2 regions of the Massilia sp. 01N410 genome follow, and region 2 is predicted to be linked to the other one. Evidence: predicted binding sites of a transcription regulator. Region 2 holds the regulator's gene; the other holds the start of a gene.
The links. The regulator LexA, encoded in region 2, represses DNA repair genes until DNA is damaged. The targets are predictions, from matches to a motif close to ACTGTATNNNNATACAGT.

Region 1: a site for LexA is predicted at 4,343-4,360, ahead of AC1DOP_RS13035 (putative DNA modification/repair radical SAM protein). Genes of this name have one in related genera too.

The regions. Positions count from the first base shown of each region.
Region 1 is NZ_JBFTRV010000008.1:67,204-76,893, forward strand. Features, by position in the region: gene epsC (serine O-acetyltransferase EpsC) at 1-472, shown strand, start outside; gene AC1DOP_RS13025 (TraB/GumN family protein) at 476-1,495, opposite strand; gene AC1DOP_RS13030 (UdgX family uracil-DNA binding protein) at 1,590-3,104, opposite strand; gene AC1DOP_RS13035 (putative DNA modification/repair radical SAM protein) at 3,101-4,330, opposite strand; gene AC1DOP_RS13040 (alpha/beta fold hydrolase) at 4,485-5,285, shown strand; gene AC1DOP_RS13045 (M16 family metallopeptidase) at 5,290-8,076, opposite strand; gene AC1DOP_RS13050 (SEL1-like repeat protein) at 8,134-9,669, opposite strand; gene AC1DOP_RS13055 (putative bifunctional diguanylate cyclase/phosphodiesterase) at 9,685-9,690, opposite strand, start outside.
Region 2 is NZ_JBFTRV010000017.1:126,378-136,067, reverse strand. Features, by position in the region: gene rplI (50S ribosomal protein L9) at 1-41, opposite strand, end outside; gene rpsR (30S ribosomal protein S18) at 75-365, opposite strand; gene priB (primosomal replication protein N) at 385-669, opposite strand; gene rpsF (30S ribosomal protein S6) at 703-1,086, opposite strand; gene lexA (transcriptional repressor LexA) at 1,370-2,011, shown strand; gene AC1DOP_RS20905 (tetratricopeptide repeat protein) at 2,117-2,881, opposite strand; gene AC1DOP_RS20900 (tetratricopeptide repeat protein) at 2,956-3,765, opposite strand; gene AC1DOP_RS20895 (tetratricopeptide repeat protein) at 3,786-4,589, opposite strand; gene AC1DOP_RS20890 (cystathionine gamma-synthase family protein) at 4,672-5,913, opposite strand; gene purF (amidophosphoribosyltransferase) at 5,972-7,495, opposite strand; gene AC1DOP_RS20880 (CvpA family protein) at 7,527-8,015, opposite strand; gene AC1DOP_RS20875 (SPOR domain-containing protein) at 8,020-9,054, opposite strand; gene folC (bifunctional tetrahydrofolate synthase/dihydrofolate synthase) at 9,066-9,690, opposite strand, start outside.

The DNA of each region.
Region 1 (9,690 bases), on a different contig from region 2:
GGCGATGATCCACTACCGCCTGGCACACCGCCTGTACGAACTCGGGCTGCCGCTGCTGGCGCGCATCATCTCGGAACTGGCGCATGCCGCCACCGGCATCGACATCCACCCGGGCGCGAAGATCGGTACCGGTTTCTTCATCGACCACGGCACCGGCGTCGTGATCGGCGAGACCGCCGTGATCGGCCAGCGCGTGCGCCTGTACCAGGCCGTCACCCTGGGCGCCAAGCGCTTCCCGACGAATGCCGACGGCAGCCTGCAGAAGGGCCTGCCGCGCCATCCGATCCTGGAAGACGACGTCGTGATCTACGCCGGCGCCACCGTGCTGGGCCGCATCACGATCGGCAAGGGCGCGGTCATCGGCGGAAACGTCTGGCTGACCCACGACGTGGCGCCAGGCGCGCGTGTGGCCCAGGCCGCTTCGCGCGAAGAAGTGTTCGAGACCCTGGGTTTGCCTGGCGATCCGGGCTGATCGTTATTTGGGGTTCTCGACCGTATAACCCTTGGCCTGCAACTCGGCCAGGTAGCTCTTCGGACCGAGCACCTGGCTCATCGACAGCAGCGCGAAGGTGCTCGCATTCTTCGCGAGCGCCCGTTCCGCCGTCTTCATCCATGCCACCCGGCCGCGTTCGCGCATGTCCTGGAAGGCCGGATTAGTCCGCGCGAACGAACCGTTCATCATGGCGTCGTTGCAGGTATCTTCGCGCTCGGCATAATCGAGCTTGCCGATCTCGGCGATGTTGCCGTTGGCCCAGGCATTCGCGCGCAATTTCATCGCATCGATATCGCCTTCGAAACTCTCCAGGGTCTTGGTGAAGCAGGCCACGTCTTCCATCTGCGACTTCTTGAAGTCCTTCAGCGCCTCGCGCGGATGCTCGAGCGTGACCGAGACACCGGTGCTGGTGAGCTTCACGTCGTGCTTCCTGGCGATCTTCTCGATCTGATCGGCGACTTCCCCGCCTTTCGACAGCCCGCTTTTCTTCAGCCCCGCATCCAGCAACTCCTCGGCGGCGAAGAAGGGACGGTAACGCTCGACGCCGTCGTCGCCGCCGATGTATTTCTGCTTCAGCACAGTCCAGCGTCCATAGACATCGGCCGGCAGCAGGTCGTGCAACTCGGCGCCGTCCGGGTTCTTCTTCAGGCCGATCAGCGAAGGCAGCATGCTCAGTCCGCTCATCCAGCCGACCGTGACGCTGACCCCGGGACGCAGCAGCACCTCCTGCGATTGCGCCACCAGGCGTTCGACCCGTACCGAATCCCATTCCATCTTTTGCGGCAGCGGCGAATGCATGGCGAACACCCACATCACGTGGCCATCCTTCGAGACTTTCCAGAGGCCGGGACCAGGACGCTTGCCCGAGACCACGACCGTGGCGGGCGCCGCGTCGAGCTCCTGCCCGGCGGGCGCGGATGCGGGCGGCGGATCGGTCTGCGCCAGCGCGGCGGCGCCGAGCAGGCCCAGGGACAAGACACAGGCAAAGCGTGCGGCAAGCATCGGAGAACCCCTTATTGTTGTGTTGCCAAAGCTTAGCTAACTGGCATCAAGAGGGCTACTCGCGTAACAGCTTGTCACAAAGCATGCATATCTGTCAGTCGGCAGCGGGCGGCTCTTCCGGCTGCCGGTCCAGCAGGCCGTGGGCCAGCTTCAAGCCCTCCACCATGGCCTGGAAGGCTTCGCGCTTGGCGTCCTCGCCCGGCACCCGCAGCACGTAGGAGGGGTGATAGGTGGTGACGATCCAGTGGCCTTCGTGGAAGACCGGCTTGCCCATCGCGTTCTTCAGCGTCACGTTGGCGCTGCGCATGACCGACTTCAGGGCGGTCGCGCCCAGCGCCACGATCACGGCCGGTCTTACCTGGGCCAGTTCCTTGTCGAGCCAGTAGTGGCAAGCCTCGATTTCCTTCTGCGCCGGGGTTTTATGGAGGCGCCGCTTGCCGCGCGGTTCCCACTTGAAGTGCTTGACGGCGTTGGTCACGTAGATGGTCTCGCGGTCGACGCCGGCCGCCTCGCACACGCGGTCGAGCAGCTTGCCGGCGGGCCCGACGAAAGGCTGGCCGGCCAGGTCCTCCTGGTCGCCCGGCTGCTCGCCGACGAACATGATCTTCGCCTTCTTCGGCCCTTCGCCGCCGACGGCCTGGGTGGCGAACTGCCACAACTCGCAGCGCCGGCATTCGTCCAGCTTGGAAGGCTGCTGGCGCTCCGGCTGGGCATCCTCGGGGGCGATCGGGATGGTCGTGCCCTTGCGCTGGCCCACCGCCTCGTACTGGCCGATCTTGCGCGCGCCCATCGCTGCCTCGGAAATCATGTGCGGCACGATTTTGCCTTCTGGCAAATTTTTCCAGCGGTCCGAAGTGATGTGCTGGCGCATCACCTCGACGTTCAGGCGCGCCGGATTGAACACGCTGCGGTAGTAGGTCAGCCACAAGGCTTCCCCTGTGTCTTCGAGGTCGTCGGAGTTCTTCACCAGCGGGCCGGTATTGTGCAGGGTCTGGCCATCCCACAGCACGCTGGCCTCGGGCGTGGCGATCATCCAGCTGACCTTGCCCATGCGGGAAATAAAATGCTCGGCGACCTGGGGCAGCACGTCGTGGCGCGGCTCGTACCAGGCGACGAAGCGCGGTGGCCCGGCCTCAGGCGGACGTTCGCGGAATCGGATATAGGCATGCATGTCGTGTTCCTCGCGGTGCACGGCCTTCACCATCGCATGCAGGCGCGCGCCGTCTTCGTCGGCCGGCGACTGCACCTCGTGCTCGCCCTGCTGCCAGCGCCAGATCACGCGATAGAGAAAGGCCCAGCGGTCCGGCACGCGGCAGCAGGCGGCGCTTTGCAGCATGTCCATCAGCGAGCGCGGAATGCTCGGCGCGCCGTGTTTCGGCCCGTAGCGCGCTTGGTCCGATGCGGGCGGCGGCAAGTCGGAAGGATTATGCGGCTGCTCGGCCGTGGGCGGCGCACCCGAGAACAGGTCGCCGCCGGCGTAGGGCGTGCTCCAGGTAAGCAGCTCCGGCGGCACGTCGTGGACCAGCAGCTCGCGCGCCGCCTCGCGCCATTCGGCGAAGGTCTCGACCAGCAGCGGCTGGCCCGCACGCTGTCGGTCGATCGCGCTCATGCCGCCTGCAGCTCCGGCCACAGCTTCATCTGCTGCGGGGCGTCGGCCATGTTCCGCCGCAGCAGTTCGGAGGACGCCGCGTCTTGCGCCGGCTTGTAGTCGGCGGTGACCACGAAGGGCGCCAGCTTCTTCAGGCTGCAGCGCAGGCGCGACAGATCCTCCCAGCGGATCCGGCGCAGGCGGCGCAGGTCGATGAGCCGTTTGGCCGAACGCAGGCCGATGCCGGGTACGCGCGCGATCATGGCTTCGTCGGCGCGGTTCAGGTCGAGCGGGAAGCGCTCGCGGTTGCCGAGCGCCCAGGCCAGCTTGGGGTCGATGTCGAGCGCCAGGTTGCCCGCCTGCGGCATCAGTTCGCCGGCCGTGAAGCCATAGCCGCGCAACAGGAAATCGGCCTGGTAGAGGCGGTGCTCGCGCAACAGCGGCGGCGGCGCGGACGGCACGCTGGACGGGCTCTGCGGGATCGGGCTGAAGGCCGAGTAGTAGACCCGCTTGAGCTTGTAGCTGCCGTACAGGGTCTGGGCCGTGTTCAGGATGGTCTGGTCGTCGCTGGCGTCGGCGCCGACGATCATCTGGGTGCTCTGCCCGGCCGGCGCGAAGACTGGCGCCTTCGGGTGCTCGTCCTTCTCGTCGAGCCTGGTGCGGATGGCGCCCATCGCCAGCTTGATCGTGTGGACGTTCTTTTCCGGCGCCAGGCGGGAGACGCTGTCCTGGGTCGGCAGCTCGATGTTGACCGACAGCCGGTCGGCGTACTTGCCGGCCAGCTCGATCAGGCGCGGGTCGGCATCCGGAATCGTCTTCAGGTGGATGTAGCCGCGGAACTTGTGCTCCTCGCGCAGACGCCGCGCGACCTCGACCAGCTGCTCCATCGTGTAGTCGCTGGACTGGATGATGCCCGAGCTGAGGAACAGCCCGTCGATGTAGTTGCGGAGGTAAAAATCCTGGGTCAGCTTGACCACTTCGTCGACCGCGAAGCGGGCCCGCGGCACGTTCGAGCTGCGGCGATTCACGCAATACTGGCAGTCGTAGATGCAGAAGTTGGTCAGCAGGATCTTCAGCAGCGATACGCAGCGTCCGTCCGGCGTGTAGCTGTGGCAGATACCCATGCCGTTGGTGGCGCCCAGGCCGTCCTTGTCGGCCGAATCCCGCTTGGGCGCGCCGCTGCTGGCGCAGGAGGCGTCGTATTTGGCGGCATCGGCCAGGATCTCGAGCTTGTCTTTGAGTTCCATTGTGCAGTAAATACTGTATGGATGAACAGTATACCGCAGTTCATGCCGGTGCGGCGGTGCGTGGACGCACGCTTGCCACGGGCGCGTCTTCATCGGTTTGCAACATGATCAAACTATGATAGTTTGCAATTGTTTTTGACGAATCTGATTATTGATGTCTGTCCAATTCCGCAATAACGTCCACGTCGCCGGCGCCGGCCACGCGACCCTGGTGTTCGCCCACGGCTTCGGCTGCGACCAGACCATGTGGCGCTTCCTCGTCCCCGCCTATGAAGGGCGATTCCGCACCATCCTGTATGACCTGACCGGCAGCGGCGATTCCGACCGCACGGCCTATGACCGAGCAAGGCATGGAAGCCTGCATGGCCATGCCGACGATTTGCTGGAAATACTGACCGCCTGCGCGGCCGGGCCGGTGGTCTTCGTCGGCCATTCGGTCAGCGCCACGATCGGCATGCTGGCGGCGATCAAGGCGCCGGAGCGCTTCGCTGCGCAAGTCATGGTGGGACCGTCGCCCTGCTACATCAACGACGGCGATTATGTGGGCGGCTTCAGCCGCGAGGATATGGACAACCTGCTGGCGTCGATGGACGACGATTTCCCGAGCTGGTCACGGCGCATGGCGCCCATGCTGATCGGGGCGAAGCGGCCGGCGCTGACCGCGGAGCTGATGGCCAGCTTCATGCGCAACGACCAGGGCATTGCCCGCCATTTCGCCCGCGTGACCTTCCTGTCCGACCACCGCGCCGACCTGGCTCGTTCGACCGTGCCGTCGCTGATCCTGGAATGCAGCGACGATCCGCTCGTCCCGCGTGAGGTCGGCCACTATCTGCTGCGCCACCTGCCGAACAGCAGCCTGGACGTCATCGACGACGAAGGCCACTGTCCGCACATCAGCGAGCCGACCGCCAGTTCCCGGGCGATCGATGCCTTCCTGGCGCGGACGCTCGGCTGAGCGCTCAGCGGACCGGCTTGCCGTCCGCGTCCAGCACGGTCACCTCGCCCCAGCCCAGCTTGCGGATACCCGGCTCGACCTTGCGCAGGTCGCCGATCACCAGCCACACGACTTCGTCCGGATGCACGTAGCGCGCGCCGGCGCCGGCCAGCTGCTTGTCGCTCAGCGAGCGCATGCCGCCGGCGTAGCGGTTCCAGTAATCGTCCGGCAGGCCGAGGTTGATGCTGGTGATGGCCGCGCCTTCGAGCGCATCCAGGGTGGCGAAGCGGCCCGGCAGGCGCGAGGTCACGTTGCGCATCACGCTGTCGAATTCCTCGCCGGCGATCGGACGCTGGCCGGCGATGTCGCGGATCTCCTTCGACACTTCCTGCATCGCCTCGACCGTCTTGTCGGTCTGCACCGGCGCGATCGTCAGGAAGCTGCGCTGGCCGCGCATGTCGATCATGCGGGCGGTGGTGCCGTAGCTCCAGTGCTTGTCGAGGCGCAGGTTGCGGTTCAGGCGCGAGGTCGCCATGCCGCCGAAGTCGTGCATGACGGCCTGGATCGCCAGTTCGTCCGGCTGGCCGGACGGCAGCGAGACGTGGGCGGCGACGATGGTCGACTGCGGCGCCTCCGGCTTGTCGATCAGGTAGATGCGCTTGCCCGCGGTGGCCGGCACGCTCGGCACCTGCTTGGCGGGGGCGCTGCCGGCCTGCCATTTGCCGAAGCTCGACTCCAGCGCCGGCATCAACTTTTCGAGGGTGGTGTCGCCGGCCACGACCAGGGTCGCGCTGCCCGGACGGAACCAGGCGTCATGCCAGCGCGCGACGTCGTCGCGGCTGATGGTCCGGGTGCTGGCTTCGGTGCCGGAAGCCGGACGGCCGTAGGCATGGCCCGCGCCGTACAGGATGCCCGGGATCACGCGCACCGCGAGGGCGCTCGGCTGGGCCTTCTCCTGCCCCACCTGGGCCAGGCGGCGCTGCTTGGCCAGCTCGACCTGGTCCTGCGGGAAGGTGGCGCCGAGGGCGGCGTCGGCCATCAGCGCCAGCGACGGCGCCAGGTTGGCGCTGGTCGCCTTCAGGCGCACCACCGACTGGTCCTGGGAGGTGCCGGTGCTGATGTCGGCGCCCAGCGATTCCAATGCGTCGGATAACTGGAACGCGTTGCGCGCCTTGGTCCCCTTGTCGATCAGGCCGAGGCTCAGCGACGCCAGGCCTTCCTTGCCGACCGGGTCGGCGGCGGCGCCGGCATCCAGCACCAGCGCGGCGTTGACGATCGGCGCGCCATGGCGCTCCAGCAGCACGACCTTCAGGCCGTTCTTGAGCTGGGCGCGCTGCATGGCCGGGAAGCTGACGTCGGGCGCCTGGCCGAGGGCCGGCAACTGCTTGCGGTCGAAGCCGGATTTGACGGCCGCCAGTTTCGGATAAGGCTTGACCGTCATCGTGTAATGATGCCCGCTGAGCCAGCGCTTGCCGGCCGCCTTCACGTCCGCCGGGGTGGCGCTGGCCATCTGCTCCAGGCGGGTCAGGTAGGCGTCCGGGCTGCCGCCATAGGTCATGCTCTCGGCCAGCACGTCGGCGCGGCCGCCGAAGCCGCCCAGGCGCTCCAGGCTGCGCGAGAAGTCGGCCAGCTCGCGGGTCTTCACGCGCGCCAGTTCCTCGCTCGTCGGGCCCTTTTCCAGCAGTTCGCCCACGATGCGGTCGATTTCGCGTTCCGCATCGAGCTGGTCGGCGCCGTTCTTGAGCGTGACCGTGATGCCGAAGGTGCCGCCCAGTTCACTGTCCTGCATGCCGGCCGACACGCCGGTGGCGATGCCCTTCTCGTACACCAGGCGCTTGTCCAGGCGCGCGCTCTTCGAGCCGGCCAGCACGTCGGCCAGCAGTTGCAGGCGCGCCACATCCGCATCCTTCCAGGCGGCGGCGTGCCAGCGGCGGTAGACCCGCACCTGCGGCACCTGGTCTTCCATCTCGTCGCGGATGTCGCGGTCGAGCACAGGGATCCAGGCTTCAAGGCGCGGCAGCGGCGGTCCCGGCGGCAGCGCGCCGAAGTACTTGTTCACCAGCTCGAGCGCGCGCTCGGGCGTGATGTCGCCGGCCAGCGACAGCACCGCGTTGTTCGGGCCGTAGTAGGTGCGGTACCACTCGCGGATGTCTTCCAGCGAAGCGGCGTTGAGGTCGTCCATGCTGCCGATCGTGGTCCACGAATACGGGTGCGAGTACGGGTACATCTTGGCCGCGAATTCGTAGCGCACCTTGCCGTAGGGCTGGTTGTCGCCTTGTCTCTTCTCGTTCTGCACCACGCCGCGCTCGCGCTCGAGCATGGCCTGCGAGATGTAATTGCCGAGGAAGCCCATGCGGTCCGATTCCAGGAACAGCGTGCGCTCCAGTGCCGAGGTCGGGACGTCCTCGAAGAAGTTGGTGCGGTCGGTGTTGGTGGTGCCGTTGCGGTTGTTGGCGCCGAGGTCGTCCATCGCCTCGCGGAAGCCGTGCGGGTAGTTCTCGGAACCGTTGAAGAAGAAGTGCTCGAACAGGTGGGCGAAGCCGGTCTTGCCGCGCTTCTCGTTGCGCGAGCCGACGTGGTACCAGACGTTTACGCTCACCACCGGCACGCTGTGGTCTTCATGCACCAGCAGGGTCAGGCCGTTCGGCAGCACAAACTTCTTGTAGGCGATGCTGTAGGCCTTGCGGTCGAAGCCCGAGGGCGCGGATTTGGAAGCGGTGGCGGTGGCGGTGGCGGTGGCATTGGCGGCGAGTGCCGGCGCGGAAGCAAGCGCGGCCAGGCCGAGCGCGAGCACGATCTGTTTTAATTTCATCAGCTTTATGTTCTCGTTATGAATAAAAGTTGTGGACCCGCGGCGTCACGGGGACCATCACGCAGCGCCGAGGTAGCCTTGGGCTTGCGCTAGCAGGTGGGGTTCCATGCGTGCGGCGATGCGCTGGATGTAGCTGGTGGCGGGTTGAACGCCGGCGGCACCGGCGCGGTGCAGCCAGGCATAGGCTTCGACCAGGTCCTTCTGCACGCCCTGGCCGCTGGCGTACATGACCCCGAGGTTGAACTGGGCGCGCGCATGGCCCTGGCGCGCGGCGCACAGGTACCAGAAGTGGGCGGCTTCGTAGTCGCGTTCGACGCCGTGGCCGCTGTCGTAGCGCAGGCCGAGCGCGAACTGGGCGAGGGCGTGGCCCTGGTCGGCCGCCTTGCGGTACCACTCGTAGGCCTGGCGCGGGTCGATGGTGCCGCTGTCGTCCTGGTCGAGCAGCTGGCCCAGCATGTACTGGGCCGGCGCGTAGTCCTGGTCGGCCGCCTTGCGGTACCAGTGCATGGCCTCGTCCTCGATGCGCAGGGCGAGGTCGAACTGGGCGCGCAGGTGGCCTTGGCTTGCGGCCTTGCGGTACCAGTCGAGCGCCTGCCCGGCATCCTGTTCGACGCCATGGCCGGCGTCGAGCAGCTGGCCGAGGTGGTACTGGGCGCCGGCGGAACCCTGCTCGGCGGCCTTGCGGTACCAGTGCGCGGCCAGTCCGTAATCCTGATCCACGCCCTGGCCGTGCTCGTAGCGCAGGCCGAGATTGTCCTGGGCGCCGGCATGGCCCTGCTCGGCCGCCTTGCGGAACCAGTGCAGCGCCAGGTCGGGATCGCGGGCTACCCCGTGGCCGCTGTCGTGGATGAGGGCCAGGTTGAACTGCGAGCTGGCATGGCCCTGCTCGCCGGCGCGGCCGTACCACAGGATCGCCTTTTCGCTGTCCTGCGGCAGGTCCTGTCCCTTGTCATAGCGCAGGCCGAGGTTGAACTGGGCCGGCGCATAGCCCTGCTCGGCCGCCTTGCGGAACCAGTGGATGGCCTGCTGCACGTCGCGGTCCACACCCTGGCCGCTGTCGTAGCGGAGCGCCAGGTTGAACTGCGCGCGCGCGTAGTTCTGGTCGGCGGCGCGGCGATACCATTCGATGGCGCGGCCGATGTCCTGGGCCACGCCCTTGCCGCCTTCGTACATCATGCCGAGGTTGTGCTGGGCGCCGGCGTCGCCCTGTTCGGCCGCCTGGCTGAACCAGTGCATGGCCTGCTGCACGTCGGCCGGCACGCCCTGGCCCTTGGCGTACAGCCAGCCCAGGTTGTACTGGGCCGCGGCATATCCCTGCTCGGCCGCCTGGGTGTACCAGTAGATCGCCTGCGCCAGGTCCTGGGCCACGCCCTGGCCCTTCTGGTACATCACGCCGAGGTTGTACTGGGCCTGTTCGAGGCCGGCGCTGGCCGCCATCCGGTACCAGGCCACCGCCAGCTCGTCGTTCTTCGGCACGCCGTGGCCGTTCACGTACATGAAGCCCAGGCTGTGCTGGGCACTGGCGACGCCGCGCTCGGCCAGCGCTTTTACGCGCAGGAACTCAGCGGTGTGATGAGCGACGGTATCAGGCATGGCAAGGCGGCTTCCTTACGC
Region 2 (9,690 bases):
TTGCCGACGTTGACGACTTTTTCCAGCAGGATGACTTGCATATTATTCTCCAGTATACGTGTCGTGACCGACGATTAAGCGTTGTGCAGGTCGGTGTACGGCAGCAGGGCCAGGTAGCGGGCGCGCTTGATGGCGGTGTCCACTTGGCGCTGGTAGTGCGCCTTGGTACCGGTCAGGCGTGCCGGCATGATCTTGCCGTTTTCCTGGACGAAATCCTTCAGGGTGTCGACGTCTTTGTAGTCAACCTGTTCCACGCCTGCAGCGGTGAAGCGGCAGAACTTCTTGCGCTTGAACAGCGGGTTCTGCTGTTTACGCTTCAGTTTTTCCTTGGCTTTGTTTTTGTCGAACTTTTTACCGAATGCCATTTTAGGCTCCTGTATCTATCTAAATGAAATCAATGATGTGAAACACCAGGGCTTTGCTGTTGCGGTTCTTCCTGGCCATGAACCCTCGAAACTCGTAGACGGCACCGAGTTCGGCGTCGGCAAATCGCTTCGAAACATCGCCCGCGGCCAGCGCGGTGATCTCGAATTCGACCTGCCTGGCAATCCCTGCTTCCACCTGCTGCGATCCATGTTGCAGGATGCCGCTGACGATGGGGATGCCGGCCGGGGTGTAGCGCAGGGCATCGCGTTCCGCGATGCTTGCGACCAGCAACAGCTCGTTCACTGCCCTTGCGCGCTTCTTTCTTAAGATTAAGAATTAAGCGGCTGCGGCCGGAGCAGCTGCCTGCTCGGCGCGATGGCTCTTGGCTGCGTCTTCGCGCTGCACCGATTTCATCATCGGCGACGGCGCGGTTTCGGCCTTCTTCATCTTGACGGTCAGGTGACGCAGCACGGCATCATTGAATTTGAATGCGGTTTCCAGCTCGACCAGGGTCTCGTTGTCGCACTCGATGTTCATGCAGATGTAGTGTGCCTTCGGCAGCTTCTGGATCTGGTAAGCCATTTGACGGCGGCCCCAGTCTTCGACGCGGTGGATGTTACCGCCGCGCGAGGTGACCGTGGTCTTGTAGCGCTCGATCATCGCCGGAACCTGCTCGCTCTGGTCCGGGTGGACGATAAACACGATTTCATAATGACGCATGCAACACTCCTTAAGGACGTTTAAACAAATGCCCACCTCGGCGTCAAGACGAGTGTGGGAAGGGAAAGCCCGACATTATAACCGCAAAAACGTCAAGAGCTCAATCGCCATTTCGAGGCCGCGTTGGCGGCCCGGCTTGCCTACCGAGCATCGGCTGTGCCCGGCAGGCAAAAAAAACCGGCAAATCGCACGGATTCCCCTTGCGCCCGGCGCAATACTGTACAAAAATACAGGGTATCGGGTTCGCCCCGCACTACCGCTCACCTACGAATTAATCTTTGACATGCTCAAGCTCACCGCACGGCAAGAACAGATCCTCAACCTGATCAAGGAAGCGATCGACAACACCGGTTTCCCGCCGACCCGCGCCGAAATCGCGCAGGAGCTGGGCTTCCGCTCGGCCAATGCGGCCGAGGAACACCTGCAGGCCCTGGCGCGCAAGGGCGCGATCGAAATCTCCCCCGGCACCTCGCGCGGCATCCGCCTGGTCGGCGCCGCAGCCGAACCCGCTCCGGCACCGGCAGTCCCGGCCGCCCTGCTGATGTCGCTGCCGCTGGTCGGCCGCGTCGCCGCCGGTTCGCCGATCCTGGCCCAGGAACACGTCGAGGCCACCTACTCGGTCGACCCGGCCATGTTTTCGAGCAAGCCCGACTTCCTGCTGAAGGTCAAGGGCTGGTCGATGCGCGACGCCGGCATCTGCGACGGCGACTTCCTGGCCGTCAAGAAAGTGGATTCGGCAAAGAACGGCCAGATCGTGGTCGCCCGCATCGGCGACGAAGTCACCGTCAAGCGCTACCGCAAGAGCGGCGGCACCATCGAACTGCTGCCGGAAAACCCGGACTTCTCCGTCATCACGGTCGATCCGCACACCGACGAGTTCGCGCTCGAAGGCCTGGCCGTCGGCCTGCTGCGCTCTTGGCACTGAGCTGGCACTAAGCCGGCACCGAGCCGGCACTAATTTTTGCCACTTGGCAAAATAAACGCCCCGCCCGGCTTGCGCCTGCGGGGCGTTTCTCATTCGGCGGACGGCTTACTTCGTGCCTGCGCCGTTATAGTTGTTCTTGCGCGCTTCCAGGTCCTTCTCGCGTTCGGGCGTCGGCCCGCTCTTGACGATCTCGTTGTGCTGGCTGACATAGGCGTCGGTGGCGTCGCGCCAGACAGTGAAGTCGGCCACGACCATCTTGGCGCTGATCCTGGCGTCTTCCGACAGCCCCTCCTGCACCGCGTCCAGGTGCTTGCTTGCCGTCTCGTATTCGGCCTTGGTCATCAGTTTACGGATGTCCTCGGGAATACGCTTGCTCAGCGGGGTGACCGCATTCAGGTGCTCGGCATAGCGGTTGTAGCAATCCTGCCAGGTCTTCATCTTCGCGCTGTAGCGGTCGATCTCCTCGGTCTGGCGCGACACCGCCGGGAAGCGCGGCGCCGGGCAGCGGTACTCGTCGGTACGGACATCCGAGCCGTCGTATTTCGTCATCCAGTAGTCGATGTCGGCGCGGCGGACCTCGCGCTGCTTCATCATCTCGAGCGAGGCGATGGCGACGGCATTGCCTTTGGCCGCCGCCTTGCGGAACCAGGCGGTGGCCTTGTCCATGTCGATGGCGCCGGCTTCGCCGTAAAAATACATTTCGCCCAGGTGCTGCTGGGCCGTGACGTTGCCGGCATTGGCCAGCCTGGTGTACTTCTGCAGGGCTTCTGGATAAGCCTTCTTGGCGAACAGGGCGTCGGCATCGGCCAGCTCGTCGGCACGGACGGAGCCGGCCGCCAGCAATGCGACGCATAACAGGAGAGTCTTCATGGAAAAGAGCTGTGAAGCAGGGCTGTGAAAAAGAAATTTATCATACCCCCACAGCCCTGCCAGCTCAACAATCCTTACTTGTTGCCGCCCCACGAACGCTGCGGACGCGGCGCCTGCTCCCCCATTTTACGCAGGTAGGAATCATTGGCTTCCCGTGCGTGCTGTTGCTCGTCGTTATGGCGGCGCTTGTCGTCCTCGGTCCTGGCGTTCGCCTCGTTGACAAACTTTTCGGTGGCCGCGTACCAGGCGTCACGGTCGCCGGCAAAGGCCAGCGCCTCGGCCTGGCGGCGCATGGCGGCGCCCGTCAGGGCATCGTTGACGCGGCCGGCCGCCTGCTCGGCCTCACGCGGACTCATCAACTTGAAGACGTCGGGCGGGATACGTTTGCTGCCTTGCGGCGCCTGCTTCACGTTGGCGACGAAATCGTTGTGGCAGGTTTCCCACTGGGCGATCTCGGCCTGGATGCGGTTAATTTCCTCATTGGTCCTGGAGACCACCGGAAGCTTCGGTATCGGGCAGGCAAACTTGCCCGATACCAGCTCCTCGCCCTTGTAGCCGCCGGTCCAGTAAGCCAGGTCGGCGGCGCGCTCCTCGCGCTGCTTCAGGATCGCCAAGGTCTCCTTCGCGCCGCCATGCCCGCCGGTGGCGGCCTTCTGCAGCCAGGCCTGCGACTTGCCCAGGTCGGGCGCGGTGCCGTTGCCATGCCAGTACATCTCGCCCAGGCGGAACTGCGCCTCGGCATTGCCGGCGTTCGCCAGCTTCGTCAAGATCGGCAAGGCCTTGTCGTATTCCTTCGCGCGCAAGGACTTTTCGGCATCGCCCAGATCGTCGGCCCGCGCCATCCCGGCGGCCAGCATCAGCACCGCAAATGCAAGTCGTTTCATCGTCGCTCCCGATACAAGCCTTATTTGCCGGTCGACGCGGGCTGGGCAAAGGTCGCGCCCTGCGTGACCCTGCGGTTGTATTCGTTGCTGGCATCGGCCGCGCGCCGGTTCTCGACGTCGAGCTGGCGCTTGTTCGCCTCGCTCTTGGCATTCGATTCCGCCACGAAGGACTGGGTTGCCGTGTACCAGGCGTCGCGCTCCGAGGTGAAATTCAGCGCCTCGGCCTGGCGGCGGCTGATCACGGCCACCGTGACGTCATCGATGCGGGAGGCGGCCTGCTCGGCTTCGTGCGGGCTCATCAGCTTGAGGATGTCGGCCGGGATGCGCTTGACGCCCGGCGGCGCCTGGTTCACGCCGGCCACGAAGTCGTTGTAGCAGGTTTCCCATTGCGCGATCGCGGTGCTGACCCGGTTGATGTCCTCATTGGTCTTCGACACCTGCGGGATCTTCGGCATCGGGCAGGCGTACTTGCCCGTCACCAGGTCATCGCCCTTGTAGCCGGTCCAGTAAGCCAGGTCGCCGGCACGCTGTTCGCGCTCCTTGAGGACCGCCAGCGACTCCTTCGCGCCGCCATGGCCGGACGCTGCGGCCTTCTGCAGCCAGGCCTGCGACTTGCCCATGTCGACCGCGGTGCCGTCGCCATACCAGTACATTTCGCCCAGGCGGAACTGCGCTTCGGCATTGCCGGCGTTCGCCAGCTTCGTGTAGATCGGCAAGGCCTTGCCGTATTCCTTGGCGCGCAAGGCTTTTTCGGCATCGCCGAGATCGTCGGCCCAGGCCATCCCGGCGGCCAGCATCAGCACCGCAAATGCAAGTCGTTTCATCGTCTCTCTCCACATGATTGGTGAGAGCGATCATAGACTTGCCTTTGTTTTATGACAATTCGCTATGGATAAAACGCCGTGTTCAGTCGGCCAGCGCGTTGCCGAAGTCGGCCAGCAGGTCCGCCGTATCCTCGATGCCCACCGACACCCGGATCAGGGATTCGGCGATGCCCATGCTGGCGCGGCGCTCCGGCCCCATCTCGAAGAAGATCGTGTGCGCGACCGGGATGACCAGGGTGCGGGTGTCGCCCAGGTTGCTGGCCGGGATCGCGATCTGCAGGCGGTTCAGGTAGTCGAAGCAGTCGATGCCCTCCTTCAGCTCGAAGCTGAACAGCGAGCCGTAGGCACGGAACAGGCTGGTAGCGATGCCGTGCTGCGGGTGCGAAGGCAGGCCCGGGTAGTGGACGGCGGCGACGCGCTGGTCGGCTTCCAGCATCTTCGCCAGCGCCAGCGCGTTGGCGCAGGTGCGGTCCATGCGCAGGGCCAGGGTCTCGGCGCCGACGGCGATGTGGTGGGCGGCCTCCGGCGCCAGCGAGGCGCCGAAGTCGCGCAGCGATTTGGCGCGCAGCTGGGCCATACCCTGGGCCTTGGCCGGCTGCTTGCGGAAGTTCGGCGCGATGTTCGGATAGGCGCTCCAGTCGTACAGGCCGGTGTCCGTCAGGGCGCCGCCCAGCGCCATGCCGTGGCCGCCGATCGACTTGGTCAGCGAATTGACCACCAGGCCGGCGCCGACCGCCTTCGGGCGGAACAGCCAGGGCGTGGTCATGGTGTTGTCGACCACGTAGAGGATGCCGCGCTGGCGGCACAGCTCGCCGATGCGCGCGAGATCCGCGATCTGGGTGCGCGGATTGGCGATGGTCTCGACGAACACCAGGCGCGTGTTGGGCTGCAGCGCCGCTTCGACGTTGGCGACGTCGGTGGCATCGACGAAGGAGACCTCGGTGCCCTGCCCCGCCACCGTGTTCCACAGGCTGTTGGTATTCCCGAACAGGAAGCTGGACGAGACCACGTGGTCGCCTTCCTTCAGCAGCGCCTGGGCCAGCGCGCCGATCGCTGCCATGCCGGTGGCGAAGCACAGGGTGGCGACGCCGTCTTCCATCTTGGTGATCTTGTCTTCCAGCGCCGACACCGTCGGGTTGCCCTGGCGGCCGTAGCGGAAGCCCGGTTCCTTGCCCTGGAAGACCGAGGCCAGCTGGCGCGCGTCGCCATAGCCGAAGGCCACCGAGGTGTGGATGGGCTTGTGCAGCGAGCCCTGCTCGATGGTCTTGCGGCGGTCGTTGTGGAGGATGGTGGTGGTGAAGCCGTAGTTGTTCGTGTCGCTCATGATCGTGTCGGTACAAATGAAAACGGGCGCCCGAGGCGCCCGTACGATGATACGTGATTTACTCCGCCGCTACCGGCGGGTTCAGATTCAGCTGGGTCCGCACCAGATCCTCGGACGACTTGCCCGAGCTCTTGTGGCGGTGGTTCTCCAGCCTGTCCAGGTACTCCGGCGAGATGTCGCCGGTGATGTAGACGCCGTCGAAGCAGGACGCCTCGACGCTGGTCAGCGCCGGATTCACGTCCATGATCGATTTCTTCAGCGCCTCGATGTCCTGGTAGACCAGGCGGTCGGCCGTGATCTCGCGGCACACCTCTTCCACGGTGCGGCCGTGGGCGATCAGCTCGTCGCGGGTCGGCATGTCGATGCCGTACACGTTCGGGTACAGCACCGGCGGCGCGGCCGAGGCGAAGAAGACCTTGCGGGCGCCCGCTTCACGCGCCATCTGCACGATCTCGCGGCTGGTGGTGCCGCGCACGATCGAGTCGTCGACCAGCAGCACGTTCTTGTCCTTGAACTCGGAAGCGATCGCGTTCAGCTTCTGGCGCACCGACTTCTTGCGCATGCCCTGGCCCGGCATGATGAAGGTGCGGCCGATGTAGCGGTTCTTGATGAAGCCTTCGCGGTACTCGACGCCCAGTTTCAGCGCCAGCTGGATCGCGGCCGGACGCGAGGAGTCCGGGATCGGCATCACGACGTCGATTTCCTCGACCGGGATCTCCTCGCGGATCTTGTCGGCCAGGTATTCGCCCATGCGCAGGCGGGTCGCGTAGACCGAGGCGCCGTCGATGACGGAGTCCGGACGGGCCAGGTAGACGTATTCGAAGGCGCAGGGATTCAGCGACGGGTTCTCGGCGCACTGGCGCGAATGCAGCTGGCTGGCGTCGTCGATGAAGACCGCCTCGCCCGGCGCGATGTCACGCACGAAGCGGAAGCCCAGGCCCTCGAGCGCCACCGATTCGCTGGCGACCAGGTATTCGGGGCCGTTCTCGGTCTCGTTCACGCCCAGGCACAGCGGACGGATGCCGAAGGGGTCGCGGAAGGCCAGCAGGCCGTGGCCGGAGATCTGGGCGATCACGGCATAGGCGCCGCGCACGCGCTTGTGCACCATGGCAACCGCCTTGAAGATGGCATCCGGATCCAGCGAGTAGCCGTCGGCGGCGGTCTGGATCTCGTGGGCCAGCACGTTCAGCAGCACTTCCGAATCGGAACCGGTGTTCACGTGGCGGCGGTCGATGCGGAACAGCTCGTCCTTGAGCTGGGCCTGGTTGGTCAGGTTGCCGTTGTGCGCCAACGTGATGCCGAACGGCGCGTTCACGTAGAACGGCTGCGCCTCCTCTTCGCTGGACGAGCCGGCGGTCGGGTAGCGGCAGTGGCCGATGCCGGAATTACCCATCAGCGAGCGCATGTTACGGGTGCGGAACACGTCGCGCACCAGGCCGTTGGCCTTGTACATCGAGAACATGCTGCTATGGTTGGTTGCGATACCGGCCGCATCCTGGCCGCGATGCTGCAGCAGCAGCAATGCGTCATACAGCAACTGGTTGACGGGGGCTTGCGAGACGACGCCGACGATGCCACACATGGTGCGCTCCTAAACAGCTGATAATGAAAAATTAATACTGCACGTGCTGCGCGAAGGCAGCCGGCAAGAAAGGCTTGACCGTGCGCGCCCCGGTTTCCGCCATGGGAGAGAGCAACGCGTTTTTCCAGAAAGCCTGTTGGGGAATGGAAGTCATCCCACACAATATGACGCCGGCCAGCACGATTACAATCCCCCGGCCCAGTCCGAACAGGCCGCCGAGTCCGCGGTCGGCCAGCGAGAGGCCGGAAGCCTCGATCAGCGCGCCGATCGCCAGGGCCAGCAGGCCCATCAGTACACGTACGCCCAGGAATAGTGCAACGAAAGCAAGGATCAGCCTCAGCGACTCGCCCGGAACCACCGATGGTAGCATGGGCGCCAGCTTCGCACCGAAGGCGTTCGCCACCACGAAGGCTGCGACCCAGCTCACCAGGGACAGGATTTCCTTCACCAGCCCACGCATGGTGCTGATGACGACCGACGAGATCAGGATGAACAGGACGATGTAATCGAAAATCGTCACGGCTTCAAACAGGGGTCATGAAGCCCGACAGGCCGATGCGGCCCAGCTTGGCGCGCACTTTCTCGGCCTCGTCCTTGCTCAGGGGGCCGATCTTCACCTTGATCAGTTCGCCGGCCTTTTCGGTGTGCGAATTGATGCCGGCGCCATGCAGTTTCGCCTGCAGTTCGGCGGCCTTTTCCTGGCTCGACAGCGCCGCGACCTGCACCACGAATTTCTGCGAGCCGGCGTCGGCCGGCTGTTTGTCCTTCTCGGCCTTGTCGGTCTTGTCCGCGCCCTTCCCTTCGAGGATGGCGAGGGCACGCACGTCGTCGCGCGGCTTGACGGGCTTGTCCTCGAGCTTCGGCTTGTCTTCGCTCTTCGGCTTGACCGGCTTGTCGGCCTTCTCGGCCGGCTTGTGCTCGGGCCTGGGTTCCGGCTTGTGTTCGGGCCTGGCTTCCTGCTTCGGCTCGGCCTTCGGCTTGGGCGGCTCCGGCTTGTGTTCGGGCTTGTGTTCGGGCTTGGGCAGCTCGGCCGCGCCCTGCGGCTTCGCGGCGGCGGCCACGGCGGGTTTCGACGCGGATTTCGAGACCGGCGGCATCTGGACGATTTCCTCGTCCTTGCCGACGCTGTCCTCGGCGGCCACGGCGGCCACGGTCCTGTCGCGCGCGCTCGCCGGTCCGGCTTGCGCGGCGGGAGCCGAGGGATCGGCCGGCACCGGCAGCGGCACCGCCTTGTCCTTGGACGGGATCTGGATCGCGATGTCGCCTGCCAGCGTCTTGTTCGGTTGGGAATCGAGCAGCATCGGCAGGCCGACGGCGGCCGCCAGCGCCAGCGCGATAGCCCCCACCAAGCGGCGCCGCGCCCGCTTCTTCTCGGGCAGCAAAGGGTCGTTGCCGGTGCCGCGTCCGCGCGTGCTGCCGGCGACGGCGCCCGCGCTGGAGGCACGCTTGGAACGGGCGCGTTCGCCGATTGCGGCGTCGTCGTCCTTGCTGTAGAAACGGCCGCTGTCCTCGGCAGCGCGGCCTTGCTTGTTTTTACCGAAGAACGAGAACAAGCCCATGCGTTGTCAGGTCAATGAAGAGAGGATTTACGGGCCGCCATCACGCCAGCCACGGTATGGAACGAGCCAAAGACCACTATTCTATCATCCTGTCCGGCCCGGCTTGTTGCGTCCTGGAAGGCCGCGCCCGGATCGGCGAAGGTTTTTACCGAAAACTCGTCCGGTTTGACGCCCGCCGGCTTCTTCGCCTCCAGCTTTGGCGCCAGTTCCGCGGGATCGGCCGAACGCGGTGACGGCAGCGCCGTCACGCACCAGTGGTCGACGTAGGGCGCCATGTGCTCGATGACGGCGTCGATGTCCTTGTCCTGCATGATGCCGAACACGGCGTAGGTGAAGCGGTGGTAGCCCATATTGCTCAGGTTCTGGGCCAGGGTCGCCGCCGCGTGCGGATTGTGGGCCACGTCCAGCACCGTGGTCGGACGGCCCGGCAGCACCTGGAAACGGCCCGGCAGCTCGACCATGGCGAGGCCGGCGCGCACTTCCTGCGCGCCCACCGGCAGCCGCAGGCGCAGCGATTCCAGCGCGGCCAGTGCGGCCGAGGCGTTCAGCAGCTGGTTGGCGCCGCGCAGGGCCGGATAGGCCAGCGAGTTGCGGCGCTGCGAACGGCCGCCGAAGGCCCACTGCTGCTTGTCGCCC